Regions from separate parts of the Kurthia populi genome, predicted to be linked through region 2. Evidence: a T-box and tRNA genes for the amino acid it is inferred to sense, from the RefSeq annotation. Region 2 holds a T-box; the other regions hold tRNA genes.

Region 1 (11,126 bases), on a different contig from region 2:
ATAGGTTCGTGAATCATCGCATTATATGCGGCTTCACTTAGATGCTCTGGTAAGTACAATGTGCGATACTCATTGCCAGTATTGTTCGCAAACTCTGCGGCAATCGTATTCGCTTGCATCTTCACATCAACACCCATGCCTCCACGCGCTGCAATAAATGTCGCACCGTGTATCTTCGAAGCTGTCGACAACTGTTCACCTACCGCCGCAACCGTACTACCACCTGTAACGGCGATAATATCACCTTGCTTCGCTTCACGTTTTAAAAGATTCGCCGCTTCGACGCCCATCATTGCCTTCACTGAAGGTTCCTGATCGACATTCCCATCGACAATCGTCATACGTTTCACGCGTAAATATTTTTGCAGTTGTCGTTCCAAATCTGTAATACCTGACCATTCATACACAAGCGGCTTCAGCACATCTAAAATTTGAATTCCTGCCTCTGAAATCGACATCCCTGTACGATTTGCAACGATTAACCCCTGCTCACGCATTAGGTCTGTTTCTTTCCTCACTTCTCGCTCTGCTAGAGAGAGACTATCTGCTAAAGCACGACGACCGATTGGCCCAAGCATTTGGACCATATTTAAAATACGGTAGCGTACTTGTAGCAAACCTGACATCTCAGGCAGCATTTTCAATTGTGCTTCCGTTAATGAAGGCATACTCTCTCTCCTCTCAGTGGGTTCTTTTTTATCCCATATATACATTTTCTATCCCACTCACTATAAAAAAATATTTCTTTTGTTCCTACGTCCATTATAGCAGGTTAAATATTGCTTTGCAAACATGGGCTAATTATGTCCCACCGAGAGTGGCTAATTAAATGTTTACATTAATTTGTATTCCCACTTAGCCATAATTAAAACATTTTTTAATAAAAAAAGAAGAATTGCTCGAAGCAATTCTTCCCTAAAGTGCTTGTTCAAATGATGAATCCGTCTGTTCTGTCACTGCTTCAATAATCGTCTCATAATCTAAGATACCATATTGAATCATTTCGCCGTCTTTTTCGAGAACCGGAATCATCATCATGTACCTCTCATGCAAGTCTTCATCCTGTTCGATATCTACGGTCGCAAATTCAAACGGAACTTCCTGCTGGACGAGGCGCATCATGTTCATTCCTTCCTCACAAAGACGACAATTTTGTCGACTGTAAAAAGTGAGCATGTGAACACTCCTTTGCTGTTTTATATTGATTCTCTATATTATAGAAGAAACTCAAATAAAATGGTAGCGTTTACCCCCCGCTAAAGATAGAAAAAAAAGCAGTCAAACAAGAAATTCGTTGACTGCCCTTTTCTATTTCTTCCTATTATAAAGGAATGTTTATTTACCCATTTTCATTGGCGCTACTTGTACGCGTTTTAAGAAGAATGATAAGACAAGCGCGACAATTGTAACAATCATTGCGATAAAGAATGAGAAGTTAATCCCTTCAACCATCGCTTTGTTTGCCATTGTTTCAGCAAGCTCTTTCCCGTATTTCGCTAATTGAACTTCTGTCATTTGCTCACCATTTTGAGCAGCTTCCATTGCTTTTTCTTTCACTTTATCTGCAACAGTTGCTTCAATGTCTAGATCTTCTGCTGCTGATTTTGTACGGTTTGTCATAATTGTGATCATCACGGCTGAACCAATTGCACCTGCAACTTGCTGAAGTGTGTTGTTGATTGCTGTACCATGTGGATTTAAACGCATTGGCAATTGGTTTAAACCATTTGTCATGATTGGCATCATTACCATTGACATACCAAACATACGCACTGTATACGCTACGATTAAATACGTGTAAGACGTATCTAATGTTAATTTAGATAAATAGTAAGTTGATACTGTGACGATTGCTAGACCTACGATTGCTAATGGACGCGGCCCAACGCGGTCAAATAATTTACCTGTAATTGGTGACATGAAGCCCATCATTAGAGCACCTGGTAACATCATTAAACCAGCATCTAATGGTGAAATACCGCGAACATTTTGTACATATAAAGGTGTTAAAATCATACCAGAGAACATCGCCATTGAGATGATAACGGAAATGACACTACCCATTGCATACATTGGGAATTTATATACTTCTAAGCTTAGAAGCGGTTTTTCTAGTTTCAGTTGACGGAAGACGAACAAGATAAGTGCGATGGCACCGATTGTGATCGTTCCCCATACTTCGATTGCGTCCCAACCTGCTGATGAAGCAGTGGAGAAGCCATATAATAAACCACCAAAACCAATTGTTGATAAGATAATCGAGAAAACATCGAGTGTTACTGGTTTTGTTTCCATAATATTATCAAATTTGAAGATCGCTAATAATAATGAAATGATAGCGAACGGTAAAATGATAATGAATAGGTAATGCCATGAGAAGTGCTCAACTAAATAACCTGATAATGTAGGTCCGATAGCTGGCGCCATGATCATTACAAGACCAAAGATACCCATTGCTGCACCACGTTTTTCAACTGGGAAGCTGACTAACATGATGTTCATAAGAAGTGGTCCCATAACAGAAGCACCTAATGCTTGAATCATACGAGCGGCTAATAAAATACCAAAGTTTGGTGCGACAATTGCTAATGCTGTACCAATTGTAAAAATCGCCATTGATGTGACGAATAATGTTTTGTTTTTAAAACGTGTAATTAAAAATGCACTGGCTGGTACAAGTACCCCAGTTACAAGCATATAACCTGTTGCTAACCATTGAACCGTTGATGCTTCAACATCAAAATCTTTCATGATTGAAGGTAATGCTACGTTTAATAGCGTGTTATTTAAGAACGCTACGAATGCCCCAACGAATAAAATGGCAATCATTAAATACGGGGGCTTTTTAAGTGGTTGATCCATGTTCAATTCCCTCTTTGCCTAATATTTATATTTACTTCGATTTCAAAGTTTACTTGATACATTTTATACTCGCAGTCCAATTTTTGCAAGAAAAATGTTTCATTCGAGAATAAACCGCCATTTAAAGCGTTTTCTTCACTATAATATGAGTCCAATTCACTTGAAATTAATCCGAACTATGATTAAAATTATACTGCTAGTCCAAAATAGAATAAAAAAGGTGACTAAATGAACAACCGTAAAAGACAAATTATTCAGGCCTGTATTAAGCTCTTCTCTGAAAAAGGCTTTGTAGAAACGTCCATTCAAGAAATTATTGAAGAAGCTAAAATTTCAAAAGGCACATTTTATAATTACTTCCCATCAAAAAAAGACTGCCTAATCGCCATCTTAGATATCGGGCGAAAAGAAACGACAGTCCGTAAAGTTAAAGCGATTACTGGCAAAGAAAAAAACGACAAGTCTGTCCTTGCCGCTCAACTTATCGCCACGATGCAAGTGAACCACGAACATAATCTGCTACCGATTTTTGAGTCCATCCTGCATTCGGGTGATAAAGATTTAAAGCGCCTCGTCGATCAAAATCTCCTGCAAGAGATTGATTGGACCGCGCGCAGATTACTAGACGTCTATGGCACAAAATTAGTTCCCTATCATTATGATGCATCCATTCTATTATTTGGTATGATGCATCAAATGTTCCACATCGGGAAGTTAATTAATTACCCACGTGGCAATGCGATGGAATTTATAACATTCGCATTAGACCAACTAGATGCCATTACCCCAACATTAATTAGCAACCAAAAGACGCTGCTTGGACCGACTTTTGAGGAATTTATTAATGAAAATATTGAAGCGCGCGTCATTGATAAAGAGGAGCTACTCAAGCAACTCCATGGCTTTAAATCGTATTTAAAAGATTTATCAAACCAGCAACAAGAATACATTGCTTATTTAATCGAAGAATTAGAACGTGATACACCACGCTACCATGTGATTAATGCCGTTGCTTTCCAGTTTTATAATAGCTTCCGTGATACACCGCACGCACCAGAAGCCATTGAAATCACGAATCAGCTATGGCAACTTTCAAAAAATAATAGTTAATCAAAAAAAGGTCAGGACAGTTACGTCCCGACCTCTTTTTTTTATTATTTTTTATTACCACGTAATTTTGCGACTTTATCCGCTAAGCCTAAAGTTGCTTTTACCGCTTTACGATTTAATGTATTTTCTTGGAATTTTACTTTTTTATTCAGACGCTCAATTTCCTGCTTGTACGCCGCAATTTTAGCTGCATCATTTTTCTTCGCAGCCATTTCACGTTTTACACGACGTTCTGTACGTGCATTTTCTGCGTCATTAAATGCTTGCCAACGACGTACTTGCTCATCAATTGGTGCTGTTACATATGGTGTCACAACGCCTGGAATATCAACATTTTTGATTTTCTCATCAAAAGGTGTCGTTTTTGGATACATTGTTTTCTTATACGCATGGTCTAAGTTATTTTTATTTAAGAAGCCAATAAAGCGGTCAAAGTTCTCATTCGCCACTTTCTCTGGTTTATGGAAGTCACTTTGTTCGATAATATCCCAGATGTTTGTGTCCTCTGTAATATCTGGACCCCAGTAATTATTTAATTGGTGATAGTCCGTTAATTCACGCATACGACCATCTTTCGGTAAGATGATGCTTGGTGTCCCTGCAATCGTTGCAGCAATATTCCCGTGAAGACGTGCACCAAAGCTTAAATCTACTTCTTGTAATAACTCCATCCATGTTGGAATATTTACTGGGTAGCGCACATGATCTCCTGTGTAATATTCATCTAATACAGATTCCGGATACACTTTATTTTGGCTAGGTAGGTCCGGTCCACCTAAGTAGGTCATTTTCAGTTCTTTTAGCCACTGTGGAATATAGTAGTAGTTACCAAATTCATGACGGCTACGATCAATAAAGTTTAATACATTATCTGGTGATAAACGTGAGTTGTTAATTGACACTAACGAATCCTTTGTAATGTTCGTATCTCGAATTTTCAAATCACGACCGAAACTATACATCGACGGACAGCCAATTGGCATATGGTCTACGCCTTCTTGGAAGCCAAGTCCTGTTAAGTAGTCTGAAGTGATTTGACCACGTACCCCAATCATTGCTGATTTATTTAATACAGCTTTTACGAATTTTTTCGTTGCATCGTCAAATTCATATTTCGCACCTTTTTGTGCATCAAATGGCGTACGAGCCCCTACACCGATTACATAAACCGGAATTGTTAATTTATTAATCAGCTCTGCATAACGCTCTAAATGCCCGATGAAATCTGGACGGAATGCATCCGCTAACGGAATAATATAGCCGTCATAATTTGCATTAATCATATCTGCATCTTTCGGATTTAATCGATAATAATCCGGCACAATCATGACATCCTCAGTCGTTAATGTGCGGTAAATCCCATAAGCATAAACTAAGTTCCCTACATTCCCTCCAATAGAATTCGTAGAAGCGATATGTGCTGGGTCAAAGTTGTTTAGTGGGGACATCCCAGAACGCATTAAGATTTTTTTCATATTTGTTCTCCTTTCAATTACAATCACTTTATTAGTTGTCCGTACAAGCACTCTACTACATAGTAGTTAATTTATATATGAAATGTCAATGAAATCACTTGCTCCATTGTAAATGCTCTAAAATATAAAAAAACCGCACAAATGCACAGTTTTTTTAAAAATTATATGTTTCAATTGACCTATCAAAAGGTATTTAAAAATGGATGCCCCTGGAGGGAATCGAACCCCCAGCCTAAGAACCGGAATCTTATGTTTTATCCATTAAACTACAGAGGCATAGCTATATGACGACCTTACTATTATACTAGGTAAAGAGCGTATTATCAACTTTCTATTAAATGATTCATTTCATTTGACCTTTATTGACCAAAAAAGTTATGATATGTTTACAAGGCAACGAAACAGTGCCAATTTTATGGACATATAAGGAGGAAATACTTATGAACTTAATTCCTACAGTCATCGAAACAACAAACCGCGGCGAACGCGCATATGACATCTACTCTCGTCTTTTAAAAGACCGCATCATCATGCTAGGTAGTGCAATCGACGATAACGTAGCAAACGCAATCGTATCTCAACTTCTATTCCTAGAAGCAGAAGATCCAGAAAAAGATATCTACCTATACATCAACTCTCCAGGTGGCTCTGTAACAGCTGGTATGGCCATTTACGATACAATGCAGTTCATCAAACCAGATGTACAAACAATCTGCATCGGTATGGCTGCTTCAATGGGTTCATTCTTATTAACAGCTGGTACAAAAGGAAAACGTTTTGCATTACCAAACGCTGAAATCATGATTCACCAACCACTAGGTGGTGCTCAAGGTCAAGCGACTGAAATCGAAATCGCAGCAAAACATATCTTAAAAACACGCGAAAAATTAAACCGCATCTTAGCTGAACGCACTGGTCAACCGATCGAAGTAATCGAAAAAGATACAGATCGTGACAACTACATGTCAGCTGAACGTGCGCTAGAATACGGTATCATTGATAAAATCATGGAACGTAACGAAACAAAATAGTTTTTCATCCCTAACACTAAACAACCATTTCTCATTGGTTGTTTAGTGTTTTTTTATGTTTTTTAGTATTCATTTGCCAAAAAAATGCAGTATGATAGAATCATATACTTAAGGGAGGGATTTTAATTGACCTATTTCAAAAGAATTTTAGCTATTTGTCTGAGCATGAGCTTAGTTTCACCTATGGTTGCTTCTGCTGATACAAATACAGCTTCCTGGCTAAAATGGAAGAATACAAAACTCAGTGCTCACCGTGGTGCACAAGTGGTCGCACCTGAAAATTCATTAGCTGGTGTACAAGGCGCAAAAGAACTTGGCTATGCCTTTATTGAAATCGATGTGCGTAAAACAGCAGACAATCAATATGTATTAATGCACGATAAAACAATCGACCGTACAACTACTGGATATGGTTCTGTCGCTAGTCGAAAATTAAAACAACTTCGTGTATATCATCTTGTAGATAAAAATAATAGGCTAACAACAGAAAAAATCCCAACATTAAAGGACGTATTAGCTTCAGCCAAAAAATATAATGTTGGCGTCAATATTGATGGCTCAAAAGGTGATTTCGGTGATCAAAAATACGCCAAAGGCATCGTGACCCTTGTCAAAAAGGCCAATATGTACAATAAAACATTTTTCGTCATCTCAGATAGTAAAGCACGTGCGAAATTCAATAAAAATTACCCAAATGCCACAATTTCATTTATCGGCAATCCTAAAAAAAGCGTAGCAAGTGATATTAAAAAGCTTAAAAAATACAAACATGCCATTTATACAACCCATATTAATAATCTTGATGCCGCGACAGCAAAAAAAATCCGTGCTAGCGGACTGCGTATTCATATTTATGGCGTCAATACAAAAAGCGCCTATAAACGCGCCAAAAGCTATAAGCCACTACTAGTCGAAACCGATAAACTGAAACCATAAAAAAAGAGAGCTCCCAATCGGAAGCTCTCTTTTTGTGTGCCATTCGGCAGCACTCTCTGTAACAACAAGAAATGACCTAAAAGCGTTCGTTTAGACTTTTTCTTACTACCACAAAACAGTGGTTATTCTACAACATTGTGTAATTGTTTTAATTCGTAATAGAAGTCACCTGATTTACTACCAACGTTACCAGCGCGTAATGCTGTAGTGTAGTGAATAGTTGTTGTTACTTCTTTACCTTCAAATGTAGAAGTTGTTGTTAAGTTATTCATTTCTTCGCCATCAGTAATTTCTGGGCGTTTAACGTTTGTGTGACCTAATTCTTCTAAAAGTTCTACAGCTTTGTTTTCACGACCGATGTGGAACTCGATTAATTCAGGGATTTTTAAGTCGACGATTTGTTCTTTTTGACCTTCAGTTTTGATATGTGCAATGTACGTAATATCTAATTCCATGATGAAAAATCCTCCATCCAAATGTATAAGTTTTATTTATACTTATTCTATCATTTAATTACCCCGCTTCACACTTTCAAAACTTACGCCACCGCATAAATTGCATCTAGAAAAAGAACAATTCCGACCTAAAGAGCGTTTTTGAAATTCGATATAGTAAAAAAGAACAAAAAAAAGAAGGAACCACCAAAGCGGTGATTCCTCTCTTTTTATGCTTTACGACGATTACGCTTAAATAACATAAACGCTGCGCCAATTAACAGCATCCCTACTAAGCTATAAAGCGCTACCTGCTCCCCTGTTTGAGGTAGTAGGCTACTTCCTGTTGAAGGTGCTTTATTGCCATTTGAACCATTCGTATTTGTATTGTTATTGCTACCGTTTCCTGGTGTGTTATTGCCTGCGTTACCAGCGTTGTTATTATTATTGCCTGCATTGCCGTCATTACCTGTATTGCCATTATTTCCAGTATTACCATTGTTACCTGTGTTTCCATCGTTACCATTATTACCGTTGTTACCTGTGTTTCCGTTATTGTTGTCGTTATCATCGCCATCCACATCCGGATATTCTCCGTCTGGGTACTCTTCATCTGGCGTGTTGCCATCATTTGGATCTTCACCATCGCCACCATTGTCCGGGTCTTCGGGATCTGTTCCTGGTTCTTCAGAGTCATCCTTTTTCACTAATGTTACTGTGACTTGACAATCATCGCCAACAATTACTGTTTGCGTTTTATAACCATTTTTCTCAAATGTTACTTTTGTTCCTGGTGCAACAGCTTGGTCAAATGTGTACGTACCATTTGTCGTTTTTACTGTTGTACCATCGATTGTTACGCGTACAGTGTTAATTGTATCGCCATCTGAATCTTCTACCGTTACTTCAAACTTATCACACGCATTTTTAGGTGTGATTGTCACCGTTGTATGACACTCTTTATCGTTGACAGTTGTTGTCGTTGGTTCATAACCTTCTACTTCAACTGTTACTTTTTTGCCTGGTTCTAATGTTGGTTCTTTCCCTGGCTCAAATGTAATAGTACCGTCTTCGTTAACTGTGCCTGTTCTCGTTTTACCATCTTCTGTTGCGACAGTTACTTTCGTTCCTTTTTCTGGTTTATCGCCAGTTAAAGGTGCCACTGAAATTGTTGGATTTTCACATTTATCATTCGGTGTAATAACAATGGTTGTATCACAATCTTTTTCATTCATTTCAGATGTTGTTTCTTTATAACCATCCACTTTCACTGTTACTTTCTTGCCTGGTTCTAGTGTTGGTGGTGTTCCTTCAAATGTTACTTTACCATTTTCGTCTACTGTACCTGTTGTCGTTTTACCATCAACTGTTACAGTCACTTTTGTTCCTTTTTCTGGTTTATCACCATTCGGCGTAATTACAGAAATCGTTGGGTTTTCACATTTGTCGTTCGGTGTAATTGTAATTGTTGTTGTACAATCCTTTTCAGAAATTGTCGTTGTTGTTTCTTTATAGCCATCCACTTTCACTGTTACCTTCTTACCCGGCTCTAGTGTTGGTGGTGTTCCTTCAAATGTTACTTTACCGTTTTCATCTACTTTACCTACTGTTGTTTTACCATCCACTGTTACGATGGCTGTTGTCCCAGCTTTCGGTTTATCACCAGTTGAAGGAGTCACTGAAATTGTTGAGTTTTCACATTTATCAGGATTGATTGGCGGTACGATTGGTGGCACTGGTACTTTCGTATTTGTTACGGTAATACCTGCCGCACATTTATCGTCTGCTACTGTAATCGCCACATCACCCGCTGTACGGTAACCGCTCGGCGTAGACGTTTGTTTTAATGTGTATTGACCTGGTTTAAGCGTTGCATCTAATGTGTACACTGCTTTACCAGTCGCATCTGTTGCTACTGTAATTTCTTTGCTGTAGCCTTCACCTGTTAATGTGAACGCTGCAGTAGAGTTTGCTGGACCTTGGTAAGATACTGTGAAGTCTGGGCAAGCTTTCGCAAAATCAATGACAATTTCACAATTTTCTACTGTGAATGCGACCACATTACGTGTTACACCCTCAACTGTTAATTGTAAATAATATTTTGTGTTGTCACCATATTCATTCGGAACAATCACTTGTCCATTTACATCTGTTGTTAAAATTGTTTGTCCATTAATTTCTTCTACTGCCCCTGTTGCTTTATTTATTACTTTAACAGAAGCACCACTTGCTACTTGACCTTTATTGCTAACAGTTACTGTTGTTTGAACACAAGCAGCTTCAGTTGTTTTAAAATCAATTGTTAATGCACAATCACTCACTGCATAACTTGAGATTTCTTTTGTTACACCATTCACTGTAACATCAATTACGTATTTATTTACATCTACATATTGCCCTGGAATTTTTACTTGGCCATTCTCATCTGTTGTTAACGTTGTTTGTCCATTAACTTCAACTACTTGTTCTGTATCTTTATCAATAATTTGAATTTCTGCATCTTCAGTAGCAATTCCATTATTATTAATTGTTACTGTCGTTTCAATACAAGCTGTTGATAAGAATTCTACTGTACCCTGACAATGTTCGATTGTTATTTCTTGTTCTTCATAGTTTGGAATAGAAACGATTACTTTTCCATCTACAACTTCTGAGGCTGGAAAGGTAACTTTCCCATTTTTAACTACATATTTTTCTGTCTTTGTATCACTAAATTTGACCGTAACTTCTGTACCATCAACTACAAGTACACTACCTGTTTTTACTGTTAATACATTATTCGTACATGCTGCAGTATTAATATTCACTTCTACTTCACATGTTGTTAAATCAGTGTTTGAATAATCTACTATTGCTTTGGTAATACCATCAACGGTTACTTCAATTGTGTACTTCTCTTTGTCAATGTATTTCCCCGGAACCGTTACCTTACCAGCATCATCTGTTGTTACGGTTGTATTGGTTCCATCAAGTGCTACTGCTTGTTTCGTTTCATTATCAATAATTTGAATTTCTGCATTTTCGACAACATTATCGCCATTTTTCACAGTGACTGTCGTTGTTGTACAAGCAGTTGTTGCAAAATTAATTGTTACATTACAATCTTCACTAGCATATGTTGTAATTGTTTTTGTAATATCATCAACAGTTACTTCAATTGTATACTTCTCTTTGTCAATGTATTTCCCCGGAACCGTTACCTTACCAGTAGCATCTGTTGTTACGGTTGTATTGGTTCCATCAAGTGCTACTGCTTGTTTCGTTTCATTATCAATAAT
Region 2 (11,126 bases):
TTTTGAAAATGCCATTCACGCTGTCGAATCAGATGGACGTATTCAGTGTTATGCAAAGGAAAATGGGCAATCTCTTTGTATTATTATCGCAGATACAGGTGGTGGCTCACCTACTCCTGAAAAGCTATTTACGCGCTATGTTAGTAGTACATCCTCTTCTAATAAAGGGTTAGGACTAACGATTACAAAAGCATTAGTAGAAGCCCATCAAGGAACCATTATGATGAAAAATAATGATATAGGTGGCATGACTTGTCAAATTGATCTCCCTCGCCATTCTTCATAAGTTCTACATAAGTTCTTTTTATAATGAAACAAAAGAAAGGATGAGAATACATGAAAAAATGGATTATGACAACAGCTATCATTGGAGTAATAAGTCTGAGTGCATGTGGACAAGCTGATACGACGGAAGAACAGCCAAAACAGCAACATGATATGAATCATGAATCGATGAATCATTCGTCAAGTGAAGGAGCACCGGATGCTGTTAAAAAAGAAAAGAATCCTAAATTTTCAGTAGGTAGTAAGGTAACCATGGAGGCCCATCATATGCCTGGTATGGACGGACAACAAGCGACTGTCTCAGGTGCGTACGACACTACGGTATATAGCGTGACTTACACGCCGACTACGGGTAAAAAAGAACCTGTCAAAAACCATAAATGGGTCATTCATGAAGAAATCAAGAAAGCCTCCCCTACTTCGTATAAAAAGGGTGACAAAGTAACTCTAACTGCTGACCATATGGAAGGAATGGCCGGTGCTAGAGCGACAATTGATTCCGCTAAAAAAACGACCGTTTATATGGTCGATTATAAAGATGCAGATGGACAAATGATTAAAAATCATAAATGGGTAACAGAAGATGAATTACGAGCTGCTCACTAAAATTAAAGGGTTGGAATTGATTATTCCAATCCTTTTACTTTGTACGGATAGGGAGAAATTTTTAGATAAAGCATCATACTTATTATTGATACGATAAATAGCGTTGTTCCTGCTAGTATAGGAGAGGATACGAAAAAAATAAGAGGCGCCAATATTCGACCAATCGTATATTGCATGTTAGAAGCACCCATATATTGGCCACGCATCGCTTCTGGTGCATGCCTACTAACAAAATGATTGATGACAGGTGCACGAACAATTTCACCCATCGTGAATGCCACAATGAGTACAATGAGTAGCACAAGATTGGTTGTCATACTCATAAGAAATAAACTACCACCGTTTAGTAGGCAGGATAAAATAAACACATCTCGGTCCCGCCAATTTTTAAGTAAGCGTGTTGTCGGTAAAATAAGCACCACAAACATCAGGCCGTTAATGCCTAAAAGAAGGCCTAGAATAGAGCGACTATCTAAATGCCACTGTGCCGGTACTTCATCAACGATGTATTTAGCGATAAATAAGTCGAGCTGCATAATGGTAAAAATCGATAGTACACCAGCTAAAATATAGAGAAAAAATACGCGGTCTTGCACAATCAGGCGATAATTGCCGGCCTTTTCTAGGAGGCTACGTGTGATTTTTTTAGCGGGCTTTTTTCCTGGTAAGGTCTCGGTCATTTCAATAAAAATAATGAGTAGATACACACTTAAAATAAGCGTACAGGCCCATAATAAAGGTGTGCGATAAGAGAAAAATAACGTGGCTCCGATTACCGGGCCCAGTACCGCACCAATATTTTTGACGGTAATAAAGGTCGCAAATACGTGCTTGCGCTCTTCGTCCGGCACTAAATCGGCAACCATCGCATCACTCGCGGGGCTATAAAGGGCACCGCCAATGCCAATCAATACATAGGCGACATAATCAAGCCAGTTTTCCGTTGATAACGCAAATAATGCAAACATCACGGCCTGAATACTAGCACCAATAAGCATCGTTGTTCGTCGCCCAAGTGTGTCGGCAATAACCCCACCGATCAATTGGCCGAATAGCTGCACAAACGGTGGAATCATCATCAATATACTTGCTAGCTGTACGCCAAATTGACTGCTAAAATAAATGGCCATATACGGGAAATACATCCAGTAGCATAGGTTAAATAACCCTTCTCCCACAAGACGAATTTTCAAATTTTTATTCCATTTCATGCGCTTTCCCCTCACTGTATCGTCTACTATACCGAGCTTTTCTAGTAAAAAATAGACTTATATTTTACAATCAGGTATACTAAAAATAATAGAAATCGAATAATACGTAATTTATTTAAACTGCGGCAAAAATAGAACAAACGTTCCGAAAGGGCGTTTTTTTATTTTCAAAAAAACATTGCACAATGTATTTTTTTCTAGTAATATGAAACACAATTCAATGATTCGACAAATTCGATGAAAAAGAGAGTAGCCGATATGAGAGGGTTAAGCGAGCTAGGAATTGGTGTAAGCCTAGACAAATCCATACGGTGAACCGCACTTTGGAGAAAACTTCTGAAACGTAGTAGGAAGTATCGGGGCAATCCTCGTTAACAATGATGAGTGGCCAAATTTTGGCAACTAGAGTGGTACCACGGGAATCTATGCTCTCGTCTCTTTTATAGAGGCGAGGGCTTTTTTTATTGGAGGAGAAAAAAATGAAAACAATGATTGCACAATTACTACATGACACACTTGATCACGCCATTGACCAAGCGACAATCGAACAATTACTTGAAAAACCAAAACATGATGAACTAGGTGACATCGCCTTTCCATGTTTTATTTTAGCGAAACAGCTACGCCAGTCCCCTGTTCACATTGCGAAGGATTTAGCAGAAAAATTGCAAGATGTGCGTATTAAAGAAGTGGTTGCAAACGGCCCATATGTGAACTTCTTCTTACAGCCGCTTCCTATCGCGAATACGATTATTCCAGCAATTGTGAGCGAGGGAGCTGCCTATGCGACGGCACCAAAGAATGGCAAAAAAGTGGTTGTAGACTATTCATCACCAAATATCGCGAAACCCTTCTCAATGGGGCATTTACGTTCAACGGTTATCGGGCAAGCAATTTCGAATATTGCAGAAAAAATGGGTTATGAAGCGGTTCGCATTAACCATCTTGGAGACTGGGGTACGCAGTTTGGAAAATTAATCGTTGCGTATCGCTTATGGGGCAATCCTGAGGCAATTCGTCAGCAGCCGATTCAAGAGTTATTAAAGATTTATGTGAAATTCCATGAGGAAGCGGAGAAAGATGCTACACTTGATGAGCAAGCACGCCAGGCATTTAAAGCGCTTGAGGACGGAGATGCACAAGCACTTGGGCTTTGGAAAGAATTCCGCGAAGCTTCCTTACTCGAATTTAATGAAATTTATGAGCTTTTAGGCGTTCATTTTAATTCAACGAATGGCGAAGCCTTTTATAATGATAAAATGGACCGCGTCGTAGAAGAGCTAGAAGCTAAAAAATTACTAACATCTTCAGAAGGTGCACAGGTCGTTGATTTAGGTGAAACCCTGCCTCCTTGCTTAATTAAAAAGAAAGACGGCGCGACACTTTATGCAACGCGTGATTTAGCTGCTGCCATTTATCGTCTCGAAAACTACGCACCTGAAAAACTATTTTATGTTGTTGGTGGCGAGCAAACACTACACTTCAAACAATGGTTCCAAGTGCTTGATAAACTGGGCTATGACGCATCAAAATTTGCCCATATTCCATTTGGTATGATGCTAAAAGACGGCAAAAAAATGTCGACACGTAAGGGCAAAATTGTCTTATTAGCAAATGTATTGAATGAAACAATGGAAGCTGCAAAGCAAACCATTCTAGAAAAAAATCCAACGCTTGAAAATAGTGATGTAGTTGCCAAACAAGTTGGTATCGGCGCCGTATTATTCAATGATTTAAAAAACGACCGTCTAAATGATATCGAATTTTCAATCGAGCAAATGCTAACATTTGAAGGTGAGACCGGTCCATACGTGCAATATACGAATGCACGTATTCATACATTACTTGAAAAAGCCGATTTTAAAGCACATACTGCTCCGCTTCAAGCAATCGATGATACATTATGGCCGCTCATTAAAGTGCTCGAAACATTTGAAGCGACGATTGCGCGTGCCTATACACAGGCAGACCCTTCTCAAATTGCTAAATTTAGTTTACAACTTTCTCGCACCATTAATAAATTCTATGGTCAGCAAAAAGTCTTAACACAGGATGACACGCAGCAGGACCGCTTAACCGTGCTGTATGCCGCGTCTATTATTTTAGAGCAATGCTTAAATCTTTTAGGTATTGAGGCACCAGCGCATATGTAGGGTATAAAAGAAGCTTTGACATACGTGTAAAATTGCCCGTTCCTAGGAACATATGAAAAACCGGAATCACGCTGTGGCGCGGTTCCGGTTTTATTGTTGCGAACGCTTAAAAAGAAAATGACGTGTTTTGTCCCAGACTCTTTTTTAGACGCGATTTTCTTTGATACTACGCATTTTTTGAAAAACGCTGTGGCATATCTAAATGATCATGCGCACGAATTGTATTTTTTAATTTTAAAAGGATTTTTCGACGCATACGTGAAATATGCATTTGCGACACGCCAAACTTATCCGCTACTTCTGTTTGTGTCCAGTTTTTAAAGAATAAAAGTTCAACAATCTCTCGTTCTTGCGCAGTCAAATAATTTAAAGACTGTTTTAACACTAGATGATCTTCAAATTTCTCGTAATTGTCATCTATCATCCCTTGATAATCATTGTATGTAGAGGGTGCACCATCTGTTGTGCCCATTTCTACAGGAGCTTCTAGAGATAATGTGTTATAGCCACTCATTAGTTCCATCGTTTCTAATACAACATCCTCTTTTACCTGTAGATATTCCGCAATTTCTGAAACTTTAGGTGAGCGCTGTAATTGTTCATTTAATTCATTCACTGCTTTATTGACATGCATATAAAATTCTTTGACGCGGCGCGGCACATGTACGTCCCATGTGCAGTCTCGGAAATAACGTTTGATTTCCCCAGCGATTGTCGGAACAGCGTATGAAATAAATTTCCCTTCTAAATTCAAATCAAATTTTTGAATCGCTTTCGTTAGCCCCATCATGCCAACTTGTACAACATCTTCACGTTCATTCATCTTGCGTGAATACTTATTTACAATTGACAACACGAGAGGCTGAAATCTGTCTACAAGCTCGGCTGCTGCATCAGTATCTCCATTTTGTGCGTCTTTTAATAATGCGTGAATCTCTTGTTCATTAAATGAATTCTTTTTCATTGGTTAAGTTCCTCCTGTTTGATTAGTATGAACTTCTGATAAATCTAATTGACTTTACCTCTCCTTAAACATTGTCAAACTTATTTTTTTAAAAGTTATACTAATGAATCATCATCAATAGTCTCTTTGAAACATCTATATTTAAAAAAATAAAAAAAATATGTCTTTTAGAAGCATTTAGACCTTAAAAAGTATATAAATATTTAAAAAAAGACTTAACTAGTTATAAATATACAAACTAAATTCCTTTCTTTTTTTATAAATTTATTATTTTTTATATTTTTTTGTATAATGTTTTTTTAATAATATTAGACAATTTGAATGAATGCTCAAAATCGCCTATAATTTAAAGGAAGAAAGGATTTGGGTCATCATGCTAAATCACTCAGATTATTACTATACAATCTCACAAGTGTCACATATTACAGGTCTTACAAAAGAAACAACTCGAAAATGGGAACAACGTCATCAACTTATTCAACCAACCCGGCTAGAGAATGGTTATCGCCAGTATACGCAGTCAGATGTTTTACGTTTATTGCAAATACAACACTATATTCGTGACGGTGCAACGATTCGTAGCGCAATGGAAAAGACAAATACGTTGCCAGCGTTCCAACCACAAACGACTCATTATTTATTTAAATTATTAGAGTATGGTTGGAATTGCGACGAAGCAGCTTTTCATAAAATATTACAGGAAGCGCATCTTATTTTAAGTATCAATGAATTTTTACATCAATTGATTATTCCCTTCTTGCATCAAGTAGGCGACAATTGGCAAAATCATTCTTGGTTTGAGTACCAAGAAACACTTGCTTCAACGATTATTCGCGATTTTTTAGCGACCATTCGACGAAGCTTCCCGGTCAATAATGAACGTCCATTAGTTTTAGGTGCGTGCCTGCCTGGAGAAAATCACGAGATTGCTATTGAAATTTTATTAATTCAAGCAAGTATTAAAGGCTATCGTAATTTTATGATTGGCAGCTCACCCTCTGTTTCTACGATCGAAGCACTGATATTAAAACTTGAGCCACAGGTCGTTTTATTATCAGCAGCTACATTAAAGCCATTTGAATTATTTCCTGATGAATTACTCAATCTCGAAAAATTTGCGGCACAGCATCCGCATATTCGCTTCGTCATTGGTGGCGAAGGTGCAAGAATCTATACTGAAAAGCAACCATTTAAACATTTAACATTTTGTAATGACATGGCAACGATTTTTAATAGCTATTAAATTCAACTAAAAAAAGCCGCAATCGTCAGAAATGACAATTGCGGCTTTTTTATGCTAGCTGTGCTAAGACATTTTTTACGGAGTCCCATTTATAAATGAAAAACTCTAGTTCTTGTGTGCCAAGGTTCATCGTATCAATTTCAACGATTTTAGCACCAAAATATTCATATAGATGACGCGTATCATTTTCTACTAGCACTTCAACAAATACTTTTTCGCAACCTAACTCATTAAACGTTTGAAAAAGAGCTTTCATTAGTAAGCGTCCATATCCTTTTTGTTGTTCCTCTTTGATAATGTAAATGCTTGTTAAATCACCAACATGTGGCTCTAGCGGGCGTTGATTACATGCCGCAAACCCAACAATCTCTGTCTGCTCATTTTCTAGCACAAAGATATGTTTTTCTTTATCTGAAAGATGCTTTTGCCATAATTTTTTTCGTATGTCATATGTTAATGTCGCCAAATACGCTGGTGACATAATATTTAAATACGTTGTACGCCATGTATCCACATGGACATGTGCAATCCCTTCTGCATCTTTTATCGTTGCGGCTCTCACATGCATAATCATCACCCCCATCTTCTGTATTCCTTCATTTAATTTTTATGAAACGTCGTTACAATGAATCCACATATTGTTTTGCTTCAATTAATGAAGCACCTGATTTTTCGCGTACAAATTTAACAGCTTGGACAGTTTGCTTCTGCATTTTCAACTCTTTTACATGCTGCTGCTCTTCCGTTGATAGTTCTATTGGACGGCTACCAATCCGTTTTTCGAGGTCTTTTATTTTACGATTCATTATAGTTATTTGTATAAAGGCAAGTGTAGCTAAGAGAAAGCCTAATAAACCGAAAGTTTCCATGTAGTAACCACTCTTTTCTTTTTATTATATGGACTAGCGAGTTATATTCATTTGTTAATTAAATGACCTTTTTAATAAATTTCGCTGGATTCCCGCCGACTACAACATTATCTGGCACATCCTTTACAACAACTGCGCCTGATGCAATGACCACATTATCGCCAATCGTGACACCTGGATTAATAATAGCGCGTCCACCAATCCAAACATTATCGCCGATTGTGACCGGCTTGCCATATTCAAGTCCCCGATTACGTTCTTGTGGGTCAATCGGATGTGTTGCAGTATAAATATGTACGCCTGGTGCCATAAAACAATTATCCCCAATACGAATCTCACATGCATCTAGCATGACACAGGAGAAGTTTGCATAGAAATTTTCGCCCACATGAATATTGTAGCCATAGTCACAACGAAAATTAGGCTCAATAAATAATTCCTCACCCGTTGAGCCAAATAAATCTTGTAATAATTCCTTTCGGCGATATCCTTCTGTCTCCATTGCCTCGTTAAACAAGCGTGTCAGTCGACGTGCATTTAGTCGATCACGCACTAAGTCTTTGTCACTTGCATCATAAAGCTCACCTGCTAGCATTTTTTCTTTTTCTGTCATCACAATCACCTCTTGTACACTGTTCCCTTCCGATGAAATGTAGAAACAAAAAACACGTTCAAAGCGACGCTTCAAACGTGTTTTTTTATAAAGTGTTATAATGAACGCTTTTTTCGCTCATACTCTTCTTTTAAGTCGTCACGTACGGTACGTTCTGTCGGTTTCACACCTGAAAAGTACGCTGCACGCGCCATAATATGACCACCAATAGGGCCCGTAATGAAAATAAACACAATGCCTAAAATGATGCGGGAATTATAAGTTCCCTCTATTTGCCAAAAGTAAATAAAGACACCAATTAAAATGAAGAGTACGCCTAATGTGGCACTCTTTGATGCGGCATGTGCACGCGTATATGCATCGGGAAAACGGACAAGTCCAACTGCCGTCATAACGATGAAAAACGTCCCGAGTAAAAGAGAAAGAATGATGACACTATTGATTAGAATTGTCACGATCAATAATCTCTCCTTTCTCTAAAAATTTTGCAAAGGCGATTGTGCCAATAAATGATAAAATCGCCAGCAGTAAAATGATTTCAATGTAAAAACTTGTGCCGACAAAAATCGAAAATAGGCCGACAAGTGCAATGATTGCTACGCCTACCGCATCTAATGCGATAACTCGGTCTGGTGCTGTAGGACCCTTGATGAGACGGTAAACAATCCCTAGCATCGCGAACCCAATCGCCACAATACAAATAATAATGATAATTTGCATAAAGGTCATCATGTACGTGTCACCTCCACAATCGCTTTTTCAAATGTATTTTGAATCGATGCAATGGCCTCATCCACATCATCTAAATCAATAGCATGAATGTAAAGCGTTTTGCCATCATCTGATACGTGTACAACAATTGTGCCAGGTGTTAGCGTAATTAAATTCGATAATAATGTAATTTCCCAATCTGCTGTTAGCTCTGTTGGATACGCGAAAAAGGCTGGTGTCATCGTAATTTTCGGCTTCATCGCATGCTTCACAACATCGACATTGGCATTCCAAAGCTCTCTGAAAAATAACAGGAATAACTTTATAACGGCCCAGACGCGGTGTAAATAAAAGCGACTTTTAAACATATGACGCATCATATACAGCATGATAAGGCCAAGAAGATAGCCAGTAATAAAGCCTACTCCTGTGAACGTATTCGATAAAAACATCCACACAAGCGCTAGGAAGACATTTAATAAGATTTGTACAGCCATCTTACTTACCTCCTTTTACAGCATCAATATAGAGCTGGGGATTCGCAAGCACTTCTGCAGCCTGTGTCATATAGGGCATCAATGCATCTGCACCGACACCATAAGCTACTGTTAACAGGACGAGGATAGCTGTCGGAATCCAAATCTGCCAATAGACTGTTTTTTTAATAGGTGATAGTTGTTGTTCTTTGCCCCAAAAAGCGTAAACAAAAATACGAATCACCGATAGTAAAACAATTAAGCTCGATAGTAAAATCCAAATGCCAGACGCAAACTGCTCTGCTTCAAAGCCACCTTTTACAAGTAGCATTTTTCCGATAAAGCCACTTAGTGGTGGTATACCTGCTAAGCTAAATGCAGCAATTAAATAAAGCCAACCAAGACTTGGGTAGCGCTTCATTAAGCCGCCCATTTTCTTCAAATTCGTTTGTCCTGTAATATACACGATAATGCCAACAAGGAAGAACAAAGCTGCTTTAATAAGCATGTCATGCACAACATAAAACATCGAACCGCGTAACCCTGTGTCATTATACGTTGCAACACCATATAAAATGACACCCACAGCAATGATAATATTATAAATAATAATTTTCTTAACATCCCAGACAGCGAGTGCGCCAATACAGCCAGCAACAATTGTTGCGACACTTAAATAAAGTAATACGGTATGTGTAAAGGCAATATCACCTGTGAAGAAGAGTGTGAAAGTACGCGTAATCGCATATACCCCTACCTTTGTAAGGAGCGCACCAAAAAGTGCTAGTACTGGAATTGGTGGTCCACTATACGAGCTTGGTAGCCAGAAAAATAGTGGGAAAATCGCTGCTTTTAGACCAAAGACAACAAGGAATAAAATCGCAATCGCCGTCAAAATGCCAGGCTGATTGACGTCGCTCACCTTTTGCGCAATATCTGCCATATTCAGTGTCCCTACAACAGAATAGAGCATCGCCACGGTAATAACGAATAATGCAGATGATACAACATTAACTAAAATATATTTAATCGATTCGCGGAATTGAATTTTTTCGCCACCTAGAACGCTAAGTAGGTACGACGCCATCAACAATACTTCGAAAAAGACGAATAAGTTAAAAATATCGCCTGTCGTAAAGGCGCCATTTACACCAACGAGCATTAGTAAAACTCCTGGGTAATAGAAAAATTGCTCGCGTGCGATACCAATCGTTCGGAAGCTATACCAAATCGTAAATAGCGTAATAATCGACGATGTAAGTACGAATAAAATCGATACCATATCCGACACCATTGTAATGCCATATGGCACCGGCCAGCTACCGAATGTCACGACCTGAATGCCGTCTATATGCACCTTTTGTAAAAGCCAAATGCTCGCAGCAACCGTTAAAATCGCGCCAACTAATGCGCCCGCTCGCTGGAATCGTAATTGCTTAGGCGCAAACATTAGGAGAATCGCAAAGGCGAATGGAATAATAATCGGCATTAATGGACTATTCATCATGCTCTTCTCCTCTCATTTCATCAATATTGTCTGTCTTTAATTCCTGATATGCACGGTATGCGAGCACTAGGAAGAAGGCCGTTACCCCAAAGCTAATAACAATCGCCGTTAAAATAAGCGCCTGTGGTAATGGATCGGCCATGCTACTATTCGCAACCCCATCTGCTAAAACCGGTGGCGCATCACTGCCAAGGCCACCCATTGTTAAAATAAGCATATGCGCGCCGTGACTTAGTAAACCTGTACCGATAATAATGCGTAAAAGGCTCTTCGATAAAATTAAATAGATGGCTGCGAAGAATAAAAAGCCAATCACAAAGGCCATTAATATTTCCATTATTCGTCGCCTCCAATCGATTGAATAATAATCATTGTCACACCGACAACGACTAAATACACGCCGGTATCAAATAACATCGCCGTATGCAGCTCTGTTTTACCAAGAAGCGGCAGTGTGAAATAGTCAAAGTAATGCGTGAAAAAGGCCT
Region 3 (11,126 bases), on a different contig from region 2:
TACGAAATCTGCCGTTTTTCCATGTTGCTCAATAGCTTCAGGGTCACGATAATCGACGAACATATCAGCGCCAAGCTCTTTTAAGCGCGCTTCATTTTTTTACTAGCTACAGCAATGATCTTAACATCCCATTCTTGTGCAAGTTGAACTAAGAAGCTACCAACGCTACTAGAGGCACCAACAATAGCAATTGTATCGCCATCTTTTAGTGGATAAAAACCACCATGTAAGCCCCAATAAGCAGTTGAGGCTGTAGCTGAAAAGCTTCCTGCGAAGTCCAGTGGCATATCTTCAGGGATTTTAAAGACATTTTTATTATTAGCTGCTATATGCGTAGCATAGCCACCACCACTTGAACGAACGATAACCTTGTCACCAATTGCAAAGCCATCAAGTGGTTCATATAGTTCGACAATTTCTCCTTGTAGTTCATTTCAAGCGCCGCAAATCCTAAATTAACACGGTCGAGATATGAAATAATATACAGCAGTAAAATATAGGGTAATATATGCCACATTGTTTTAGTAGTTGTTATTTTTTCGATTGTTTGTTGCATCTACTTCGCCTCCATCATAGTTTTAATACAGTATACGAGTTATGGAGACGAGAATAGACCAATGATTATCACGGTTTTTTAAGTGTAAATTCATAAAAAAATAATGATTTTTAATGTTAGTAAAAGAATTGTTATACGGTATGTATACTTGCTATGGTATTTTTATCAAAATAGAAATAGGACTGTATAATAAAAAGAACATCTCTAATGTCCCAGCTGTTTACGGGCAATAGAGATGTGGCTACTATAAAATTTGTAGAGAAGACATAATTTCTTGGATGCTACCTTCTCTTGCTTGATGGCTATGCTCACCCATTAAATAAAAAAAATAATCAGGATTTTTCAATGTCTGATTTGCTTTTAAAATGTCTCGCGTTAGTAAATATTGATAAGGGTAAGGTGCAATACAGTTTTCTGCTATACGATTTGTGAATGCGGTAGGTAGCCCACGCGCTGGTTTTCCTGTATACGCTGTAATAAATGTTGTGCTATGCTCTGTGGAATTCAAAATGGCTTGTTTATAAGCGATTGGAATTTCACATTCTTTAGCAACAAGTAGTGCAGTTCCTATTTGTACGGTATCTGCACCGATGTTTAATACTTCTTGAATTTGAGTTGCTGTCATTAAGCCGCCAGCAGCAATGAGTGGAAGTGTTACTAATGGTCGTGTTTCTCTGATAAGTTGATGTAGAGGAACATAATCAAAAGGCATTTGGAAAGTACCTCTATGCCCACCTGCTTCACTACCTTGTAAAACAATCGCATCAAAGCCAGCGTGCGCAATGGCTAGCGCTTCATTTTTGGTTGTAGCCATACCAATTAAAAATACATGCTGTTTTTTTAATTTATCAATGATAGTTTGATTTGGCAGACCAAAAGTAAAGGAAATAATTTTCACATCTTCTTCTATGACAGCTTGAATTTGTTCATTGAAGTGATTTTCAAAATGTAAATTAGGGGAAGCAGTAAGATTTAGTTTAGTATAATCAGATTGCAAAGCTTCGCAGGCATTTGTGAATACTTCTTTAGATAATAAAGGGGGATTTTGTACAAATAAATTAACGCCAAAAGGTTTGACTGTTTTCATACGTATCTCTTGAATAGCTAGTTTTAATTCGGATTTTGTAGCATATCCTCCGGCAATAAAACCTAAAGCCCCTGCCTCACATGAAGCAGCAACAAAATTTGGTGTTGTAACCCCAGACATAGGAGCTTGAATAATTTTTACTTTGTCTAACATATGCGCTCACCTCATTAAAATAGATTATCTAATCTTATTACCCGATGACTTTATAAAATATACTTAGATCGTCAATCCCTTACAAGATATAGTAGAATTTTAATAAAGATAGATAATATGAAAAAGAGGTTGGGACAAAACACGTTATTTTCTTTTTTAGCGTTCGCAACGAAAAACCGGAACCGCGCCACCGCGCGGTTCCGGTTTTTCTTATGCTCATAGGAGAGGTTGTTTTTATACGTATGTCCCAGCCTCTTTTTATTTTGATATGTTTAGTTAATGTGCTTGTGCTGTTAATTCTTTATCTTTGCGACCATGCAGCAACATATACAGCACAAGTGTAACGAGAATTAATACTGCTAAGCCAATATACAATGTACCAAAGCCAACGATTGGTTCGACAAAACCAAGAATGTATGGTCCAAAGCCAAGGCCGGCATCGAGTGCGATAAAGAATGTTGAAGTTGCAAGTCCAGCGCGTGCACCTGGTGTTACTTTAAGTGCAATCGCTTGTGCACCAGACTGTAAGTTACCATAACCAGCCCCAATAATAACGGCGGCTAATAATAATAGAAATCCAGAATGTGTCACACTAAGAATGGCAAGTCCTGCTGCAAATAAAATGAAGCAAGGAACCATAATAGCATTTGAGCCTTTGGTGTCCATCAGGCGACCACTAAATGGACGTGTAACTAAAATAGCTACAGCATAAACTAAGAAGAAGAAACTTGCCGCTGCTACTAAGTCACGCTCTTCTGCAAAGAAACTAATAAAGGATAAAATGGCGGCGTATCCAAGCGACATTAAAAACGTAATAATGGCAATTGGAATCGCATTAGGTTCAATATATTGTTTTAAACTGAATTTCACTTTAGGTGCATCAGCAGCTGGTTGTAATACCGATGCTTTTTGTACACGAACTGTTAAACCAATAATAAAAGCAAGAGCTGCTAAAATAACGCAGAATAAGAAAATCGTATTATAGGACACAAGGCGCCCAAGCATAATGCCTAAAAAAGGACCGATAGCTGTACCAAGTGTTGTACTCATACTAAAGTAGCCAATGCCCTCCGCTTTACGTGCAGAAGGAATAATTTGTGCAATGATTGTGCTTGTGGCAGTAGAGGCAACACCCGCGGCAACGCCGTTTACTAAACGGAAAATAAGAAGCATCGTAATACCACCACTATGGACGAAATAAAGTGCTGTAGTGATAATAAATGCTGCTAAGCCAATCATCATAATTTTTCGTGCACCGACATTGTTAATGACGCGTCCTGCAAACAAACGGCCGACTAATGTCCCGACAATATAAATTCCTGTAGCAAGACCTGCTTGACTTGTGGTGGCATCATATTCATTTTTAGCGAATGATGCAATGGTCACCATTAGTAAATAGAAAATTAAAATGACGATGAAATTCATTAGTGAAACGATAATAAAATCCTTCGTCCATAGCTTGTCTTTTGTATGACTCACTATTTATCCCCGGCTCTCTTTATTAAATTTTGTTGAATTTGATTTAATGTCTCAATAAACATTTGTTGCTGTTCAGCATCAATACCTGTCATTGATTCCATTTCAAATCGGTCGACATATGTACGAACTTCAGCATACATCTTGCGCCCTTCATCTGTGATGAGTAATCGCTTTTTGCGCTTATCTTCATGAGAAGGCTCAACACGTGCATAGCCTATCGACACTAAGTTTTTCATAATACGTGTCACATTGGGTTTTTCAATCCCTAATAATTTAGCGATTTCGACGGATGTTAATTGATCATCCAGAATTAAATAATAAAGAACGGACCAATCTGAGCGATGAATGCCTTGTTGTTGTAAAATAGCATTTAATTGTGCCTCAAATGTGCGGTTCGTTAAAACAAGCTCATGATAGAGCGTCTGAAACATATGCATATTGTCACCTCATAAAAAAGTAGTTAACAAGATTAACTATTTTGTAGAACGTTTTTAATCATAAGAGATAAACCAATGTTTGTCAATACGCTATACTGACAAAAAGGGGGAAGTGAAATGAAAGAATTTTTAGAGGCAACAGCCATTATTGATTATGATGCACCCGTAATTCAGCAACTTGTAGCACAGTTATTTCATCAAGAGGATAGTGATGTACAAAAAGCACAGAAGGCCTTTGTATATGTACGTGATAGCATTGCGCATACATGGGATATTCAATCGAATCGTGTCACTTGCTGCGCATCAGATGTTTTCGTGTATAAGGAAGGCTTTTGCTATGCAAAATCACATTTACTAGCAGCGATATTACGTTCGCAAGGAATACCCACAGGCTTTTGCTATCAAAAATTACTGCTATTTGAAACACCGGAGCAGGGCTATTGTTTACATGGCCTAAATGCAATTTATTTAGAAAATCGCTGGATACGAGTTGATGCACGGGGAAATAAACAAGGTGTTGATGCACAGTTTTCACTTGAACGTGAGCAGTTGGCTTTTACTGTGAATTCAGCGCTTGGTGAATGGGATGATAAAACAGTTTATGCAGAGCCAAATGAGGGAGTAATTCGAGCATTAAGTAAAAACAAGGATGCTAAAAAATTGTATGTATCTGGATTACCGGTGAATTTATAAATACTATACAGGGGTATATGAAGTAATAATTATAAAAATATAAAGTTATAAAAACTTGTTTTTTTAGCATTTATATTATTTTTTATGGATAAATTATAATATTTTTTAATATACCTATATAAGGTATAGATATATTAATTGAAAAATTATAAAATCTTAATAATTTACATACCCCCTTTAGGTATGGTAGACTGAAGGTGTAAATAACAGAAGGAGGATGAGGCGCATGGAACCTGAAATGATATCATGTCGAAAAAGCCACCATCCGGAAAAAGTAAAAAAAGATTTAACGGTCCGCTTGAATCGTGCGGAAGGTCAAATCAGAGGAATCAAACGCATGATTGAAGAAGATACGTATTGTGATGATGTAATAACACAACTTGCAGCAACCCAATCAGCTTTAAACAGTGTGGCTAAAATTTTACTCGAAGGTCATTTAAAAGGTTGTGTGGTTGATCGCTTAAATGAAGGCGATGACGAAGTATTGGATGAGTTACTCGTAACATTCCAAAAATTAATGCGAAAATAGGAGGCAATTCAAATGGAAAATGTAACATTAAATGTACAAGGTATGTCATGTGGACATTGCGTGAAAGCAGTAGAAAGTAGCGTAGGGGAATTAAACGGTGTAGATTCAGTAAACGTTAATTTAGAAGCGGGTCAAGTAGCTATCGCATTTGATTCAGCAGCCGTTACATTAGATACAATTAAAGAAACAATCGACGACCAAGGTTATGATGTTGTTTAAATAAGATAGGAGAGTGGAATGTCCTCTCCTTTTTATTTTCAAAATTATATACCCCTTATAGGTATGAGGAAGGTGGAAGAAATGACACAACAACTAAAAGAAAGTAATCTTCAAATATCAGGTATGACGTGTGCAGCCTGTGCTACGCGGATTGAAAAAGGTTTAAAAAAATTAGATGGTGTGGAAGATGCGAATGTAAATCTAGCGATTGAACGTTCAACCGTCCATTATGATCCAGAAAAAATAACAGAAGAAGCTTTTGAGAAAAAAATTGAGGCGCTTGGTTATGGCGTCGTCAAAGAAAAGCAAGAGTTTGATATTACCGGCATGACATGTGCAGCTTGCTCGGCACGTATCGAAAAGGTACTAAATAAAATGGATGGTATATCAGTAGCAAATGTCAATTTGGCACTTGAACGGGCAACGGTAGAGTTTAATCCAAGTAAAGTGTCTACTGCAGATATTATTGCGCGCGTTGAAAAAATTGGTTACGGTGCGCATAAACACCAAGATGAGGCAGCTGTTGATTACCGAGAGCAAGCAATTAAAAAGCAACAATGGAAATTTATCGCGGCAGCAATACTATCATTACCACTTCTTTGGACGATGGTAGGGCATTTCTCCTTTACACAATGGATGTACGTACCTGATTTATTTATAAATCCGTGGTTTCAATTTGTGTTAGCAACCATTGTTCAATTTGCGATTGGCTATCAATTTTATGTAGGGGCATATAAAGCACTTCGAAATGGTAGTGCGAATATGGATGTGCTTGTCGTGCTTGGGACATCCGCTGCGTATTTCTATAGTGTGTATGAGGTGCTAACGATGCATGGAAATCATATGCCGCATTTGTATTTTGAAACGAGTGCAGTATTAATTACATTAATTCTGCTTGGTAAATTATTTGAAGCAAAGGCAAAAGGTCGCTCATCTGAAGCAATCAAAAAATTGATGGGACTACAAGCGAAAACAGCGATTGTTGTCCGACAAGGCGAAGAACTTGAGATTCCATTAGAAGAAGTTGTTGTTGGCGATACAATTATCGTGCGACCAGGTGAAAAAATTCCTGTAGATGGGCAGGTGCTCGAGGGACATACTACGATTGATGAATCGATGTTAACAGGTGAAAGTATGCCAGTTGATAAAACACAGGGCGACGAGTTATTTGGCGCCACAATTAATAAAAATGGTGCGATTAAAATGACCGCAACGAAAGTTGGACGTGATACAGCACTCGCACAAATCATTAAAGTCGTTGAAGATGCACAAGGTACAAAAGCACCAATCCAACGTCTAGCTGATAAAATTTCAGGTATTTTTGTACCGATTGTTGTCGGCATTGCGGTCATCACCTTTATCGTATGGTATTTATTTGTACAGCCAGGTGATTTTGTGCAAGCATTAGAAGTATTAATTGCGGTACTTGTTATTGCTTGTCCATGTGCGCTCGGTCTAGCAACACCAACATCGATTATGGCTGGTTCTGGACGTGCTGCTGAATATGGTATTTTATTCAAAGGTGGCGAATATCTCGAGCAAACGGGAGCAATTGATACGGTCGTCGTTGATAAAACGGGTACTGTCACAAATGGGGAGCCAGTTTTAACAGATGTGGTGACAACATTACCTGAAGCAGAATTTTTAGCATATGTGGCAAGTGCCGAACGAAAGTCAGAGCATCCTTTAGCACAAGCCATTGTGAATGGTGTGAAGGAGCGCGGCATCTCGTTATATGAGACACAATATTTTGAAGCGGTACCAGGATACGGTGTGCAGTCAACAATTAATGCGAAAGCGACAATTGTGGGGACAGATAAATTAATGGCTCAATATGGCATTGATGTATCATCTTCACTTTCGCAAAAGCAAGCGTTTGAAAAGCAAGGGAAAACGGCTATGCTTGTGGCAATTGATGGTGAATATGCTGGCTTGATTGCTGTAGCAGATACTGTAAAAGATACGTCAAAAGAAGCGGTAGCGCGATTACATCAAATGGGTCTCGATGTGATTATGATGACAGGTGATAATGAAGCAACTGCACAAGCGATTGCGGGTGAGGTTGGTATTAAGCAAGTAATTGCAGGTGTTTTACCAGAAGGCAAAGCAAATGAAATTGAAAAATTACAACAGCAAGGCAAAAAAGTAGCAATGGTAGGCGATGGTATCAATGACGCGCCGGCCCTTGCAACGGCAACGATTGGTATGGCGATTGGTACGGGAACAGATATTGCAATGGAAGCGGCCGATATTACATTAATTCGCGGGGATCTAAATAGTATTGCAGATGCCATCTTGATGAGTAAAAAAACAATGACAAACATCAAACAAAATTTATTTTGGGCATTTGGCTATAATACATTAGGTATTCCAATTGCGGCACTTGGATTATTAGCACCATGGGTAGCAGGTGCGGCAATGGCATTTAGTTCTGTATCGGTTGTATTAAATGCACTGAGATTACAGCGTGTGAAATTAAAATAATGAAATAAAAACAGAAATTGTGTTGACGATTTCTGTTTTTTTTGCATGCCTTTTTATTTTTGTGAAATAATGCTATAATAGAAGACGTAATTTTACGTCCTTGTAGCTCAGTAGGATAGAGCAACTCCCTCCTAAGGAGTAGGTCGCAAGTTCGATTCTTGTCAAGGACATTCCAAATCAAATAAGACATTACTATATGAAGCACTTTCAATTTTTTCTATATTACAGGTTGTGTACCGTAATAATGAATAGAATGAGTTGAAGGTGTTTTTTTGACGAGGAAAAAGAGTAGGCTGGTAGTAAAGAAGTTAGGTAGCTTATATCTTTTAAATGTTTTTTGCTAGTAGTACTATATTTCACGATAAAGTTATATAAAAAAAGCACCCTGTAAACAGGATGCTTTTGAAATCGTTAACTAAAAATTAAAGTTTTACGATGTTAGCAGCTTGAGGTCCGCGTTGGCCTTCTTCTACGTCGAATTCTACTTTTTGACCTTCTTCTAAAGATTTGAAACCTTCGCCTTGGATAGCTGAGAAGTGAGCGAATACGTCAGAACCGCCTTCAACTTCGATGAAACCGAAACCTTTGTCTGCGTTAAACCATTTTACTGTACCTTGTGTCATTTAAATGACCTCCATTTAATTATATTTAATAAGATTATAATTCCTCAAAAAGAAAAAATTCACATATTACAAAAAATACTAAATCAATCACTAGTACGCTTTGTAATAGGTGAATTAATTATTATCTTGTAAATTTCTTATTAAATATAGTATAAAGGAAAATATTACATTTGTCTACTATATTAATACATCTATAAAAAAATTAAATTAACTAAAAATATTTAGTTGATCTTCTGTAATGCCTTTGATTAATTTTAGTTCACTACGTAAAAATTTCTGTGCATGATCTAGCATTTCTTTTTCACTTGTATTTAATGCTTTTTCTTTTTTTAAACGGCTTAAGTCGCGTACAACTTCAGCACAATCTTGCATACTACCAGTTTTTACTTTAGTTGTATTTAATGTATAGCGTTGTTTCCATGGTAGTACTTCTTCAGACTGCTCGTGCTGAAATACTTGGATAATATGATTTAATTCTACAATATCTGTAACGGGACGGATATTTGAACTTAGTATTTTATCTTTAGGTATTGTAATTTGCATATTACTGATAGCCATTTCAATAACATAATATAATTGTTTTTGTCCTGATATTTCTTTTTCTTCTACTGCTTTTATTGTACCCGCACCTTGCATTGGATAAATAATGTTTTCACCAATTTGAAACATCGAATCCACCTCCGTTTATAGTCATCTATTTCATAATAACATTTAAACGTAATTTTATCAAATTTTTAATGATAGCATAAAGTTATTTTTCGTGTCAAATTATTTCTATTAAAAAATCATTGATAATAATATGGATAGAAAAAATAAGACAATTATAATAATAATTTATTAAAAATAACCTCTTATATTTTAAAATAATGCGACTTTAGAATGGATATTCAGCGTTGTACAAATGACAGGAATTTGTTATATTCAATACAAAGTGAATACGTTGGTTTTAAAAAATATTGAATTTAGTTTATAGGTAAGTAAATAGGGTATGTGGGACTGTTGGAATAGAGAAAATCAGAGGGTGAAGCTACGATGGAATTTAGTGCAAATGATGTTTATTTAACGTGCGTATTACAAAATTATGAAAATGCAATCAATCTACATATGAAGCGCTTGTCTGATTATGAGCAAAGCATTGCAGGCTATGAGCAAGATTTAAAAGAATTTAGTCTTGAAGAGCAACAAATGAATGCGGAAGCAAAAACCATTTATATTGAGTTGCAACTGTTATTAGAAGAGATGCGTGTAGATGCGGCGACATTAAAGCGTCATATTAATGAATGCCAGCAAAAGATTGAGCGTTTGAAACAAATATAATGATGAAAAGCAGGTAACATGTGGGGGCATGTTACTTGCTTTTTTCATACGATTAAATCGAACCGATAGATAAACCAATAATGAAATACAATGTTGTAATAAATCCAGCAAAGAGTAACCATAAAACTAAAAACGAACGCTTGCCTTTAATAAATACGTAAAGACTAACGCCGAAAGCTAAAAATGAAGCAGTAATACCCCAAAAATCCCACACATAGCCATTCGGTATGAGATAAAAGCTTTTTGTTAAAAAGAATAGTAGAAATAAGCTATGATAATAAAAAATACCCCAGAGTAACCCATTCATAGACCCTGCCCCTTCTGTTTTCACTATATAAAAGAAGCATAAATGTGTCAAAAATGTGTACATATTGGTTTTAGATTTATTTGTTTTGGGAAAAGATAAACAAAGCCGAGATATGAAATGATTCGTATACCCGACTTAAATGAGTAATTGGTATGGAGGGATTTTTATGAATTTAGAACGTTTACAATATAGTTTTATTAAAGAATTAGAGCGCAAAAACACAAAAATTTGTGCTGCTGATTATGGTGTTGACGTTGCAAAATTTCAACATTTTGTATATCAGCTACAAAAAGATGGCTATATTAGCAACGTACATTTAGCTCCAGAGGGCGGCTTAGATTTGAAAAAAGCAGAAATTACTTATACGGGAATGAAATACTTAGCAGAGCATTTTGAGTGGATTATGCCGTATCGTGATGTGGTTGACCGAAAAGTTTGGATTGCACAATCATAATTATAGATTATTCACGCGGTGCAACAAGCATCGCGTTTTTTTTAGTTTCACCGTATAATGAATGGACGAAGGAGAGATGAACGATGTCGATTCATGAACGTCTAAAGGCAGTGCAAGAGCCATCTTACCGAGAATTTACAAAAAAATTAATTCCGAATGAGCCAGATATTTTAGGTGTGCGTATTCCTGTGCTTCGCCAGCTAGCAAAAGAAATTATAAAAGATGAGCCGCTTACTTTTTTAGCAGAAGTAGAAAATCGCTATTTTGAAGAAACACAGCTAGAAGGCTTTGTTATTGGCATGATGAAAATGCCTGCAGAGGAACGTATTCCTTATGTGGAGGCATTTATTCCAAAAATCCGCAATTGGTCGGTATGTGATGGCTTTTGCTCAGCACTAAAAGATGCAAAAAAAAATCAAGCGCTTTACTGGGTACTTGTGGAAAAGTATGCCGCAAGTGATCAAGCGTATGATCAACGTTTTGCAGCGGTGATGATGCTCAATTATTATATTAATGACGACTACACCGAAAAAAGTTTAGCGCTATTAGATACGCTGAAGCATGATGATTATTATGTTCGTATGGGTGTCGCATGGTCAGTGTCCATGTTCTTTATTCGAAAACCGATTGAAACGATGCCATATTTACATCAGAATACATTGGATGACTGGACGTATAATAAGGCTTTATCGAAAATTACAGAGTCGCTTCGTGTATCGAAGGAAACGAAAGATCGTATTCGTGCAATGAAGCGTAAAAAGAAAGTGTATTGAACTACCCCCACTTAG

Evidence for each region. The T-box of region 2 lies ahead of argS (arginine--tRNA ligase). A T-box ahead of a tRNA ligase gene usually reads a tRNA of that ligase, here a tRNA-Arg.
Region 1: it encodes a tRNA-Arg, which carries the amino acid that the T-box ahead of argS (arginine--tRNA ligase) is inferred to sense. The anticodon was not compared.
Region 3: it encodes a tRNA-Arg, which carries the amino acid that the T-box ahead of argS (arginine--tRNA ligase) is inferred to sense. The anticodon was not compared.

The regions. Positions count from the first base shown of each region.
Region 1 covers NZ_JBHUOR010000008.1:72,347-83,472, forward strand. Annotated here, with positions in the region: gene ACFSY7_RS01440 (sugar-binding transcriptional regulator) at 1-668, opposite strand, end outside; gene ACFSY7_RS01445 (glutaredoxin family protein) at 916-1,176, opposite strand; gene ACFSY7_RS01450 (DHA2 family efflux MFS transporter permease subunit) at 1,336-2,862, opposite strand; gene ACFSY7_RS01455 (TetR/AcrR family transcriptional regulator) at 3,091-3,972, shown strand; gene ACFSY7_RS01460 (polysaccharide pyruvyl transferase family protein) at 4,017-5,447, opposite strand; tRNA gene ACFSY7_RS01465 (tRNA-Arg) at 5,652-5,723, opposite strand; gene clpP (ATP-dependent Clp endopeptidase proteolytic subunit ClpP) at 5,888-6,478, shown strand; gene ACFSY7_RS01475 (glycerophosphodiester phosphodiesterase family protein) at 6,644-7,414, shown strand; gene ACFSY7_RS01480 (hypothetical protein) at 7,537-7,869, opposite strand; gene ACFSY7_RS01485 (collagen binding domain-containing protein) at 8,079-11,126, opposite strand, start outside.
Region 2 covers NZ_JBHUOR010000003.1:13,866-24,991, forward strand. Annotated here, with positions in the region: gene ACFSY7_RS00480 (HAMP domain-containing sensor histidine kinase) at 1-286, shown strand, start outside; gene ACFSY7_RS00485 (YdhK family protein) at 337-891, shown strand; gene ACFSY7_RS00490 (MDR family MFS transporter) at 912-2,102, opposite strand; T-box leader at 2,331-2,544, shown strand; gene argS (arginine--tRNA ligase) at 2,582-4,255, shown strand; gene ACFSY7_RS00500 (SigB/SigF/SigG family RNA polymerase sigma factor) at 4,422-5,219, opposite strand; gene ACFSY7_RS00505 (MerR family transcriptional regulator) at 5,593-6,462, shown strand; gene ACFSY7_RS00510 (GNAT family N-acetyltransferase) at 6,512-7,030, opposite strand; gene ACFSY7_RS00515 (hypothetical protein) at 7,083-7,268, opposite strand; gene ACFSY7_RS00520 (maltose acetyltransferase domain-containing protein) at 7,390-7,947, opposite strand; gene mnhG (monovalent cation/H(+) antiporter subunit G) at 8,040-8,399, opposite strand; gene ACFSY7_RS00530 (Na(+)/H(+) antiporter subunit F1) at 8,380-8,664, opposite strand; gene ACFSY7_RS00535 (Na+/H+ antiporter subunit E) at 8,673-9,152, opposite strand; gene ACFSY7_RS00540 (Na+/H+ antiporter subunit D) at 9,154-10,638, opposite strand; gene ACFSY7_RS00545 (Na(+)/H(+) antiporter subunit C) at 10,628-10,975, opposite strand; gene ACFSY7_RS00550 (Na(+)/H(+) antiporter subunit B) at 10,975-11,126, opposite strand, start outside.
Region 3 covers NZ_JBHUOR010000136.1:50,972-62,097, forward strand. Annotated here, with positions in the region: gene ACFSY7_RS17275 (zinc-binding dehydrogenase) at 1-63, opposite strand, end outside; gene ACFSY7_RS17280 (hypothetical protein) at 81-287, opposite strand; gene ACFSY7_RS17285 (hypothetical protein) at 326-556, opposite strand; gene ACFSY7_RS17290 (NAD(P)H-dependent flavin oxidoreductase) at 801-1,796, opposite strand; gene ACFSY7_RS17295 (MFS transporter) at 2,073-3,275, opposite strand; gene ACFSY7_RS17300 (MarR family winged helix-turn-helix transcriptional regulator) at 3,275-3,712, opposite strand; gene ACFSY7_RS17305 (transglutaminase-like domain-containing protein) at 3,830-4,405, shown strand; gene ACFSY7_RS17310 (metal-sensitive transcriptional regulator) at 4,632-4,934, shown strand; gene copZ (copper chaperone CopZ) at 4,947-5,153, shown strand; gene ACFSY7_RS17320 (heavy metal translocating P-type ATPase) at 5,235-7,637, shown strand; tRNA gene ACFSY7_RS17325 (tRNA-Arg) at 7,734-7,807, shown strand; gene ACFSY7_RS17330 (cold-shock protein) at 8,060-8,260, opposite strand; gene ACFSY7_RS17335 (CarD family transcriptional regulator) at 8,468-8,929, opposite strand; gene ACFSY7_RS17340 (hypothetical protein) at 9,293-9,577, shown strand; gene ACFSY7_RS17345 (hypothetical protein) at 9,630-9,884, opposite strand; gene ACFSY7_RS17350 (YjcQ family protein) at 10,051-10,338, shown strand; gene ACFSY7_RS17355 (DNA alkylation repair protein) at 10,422-11,111, shown strand.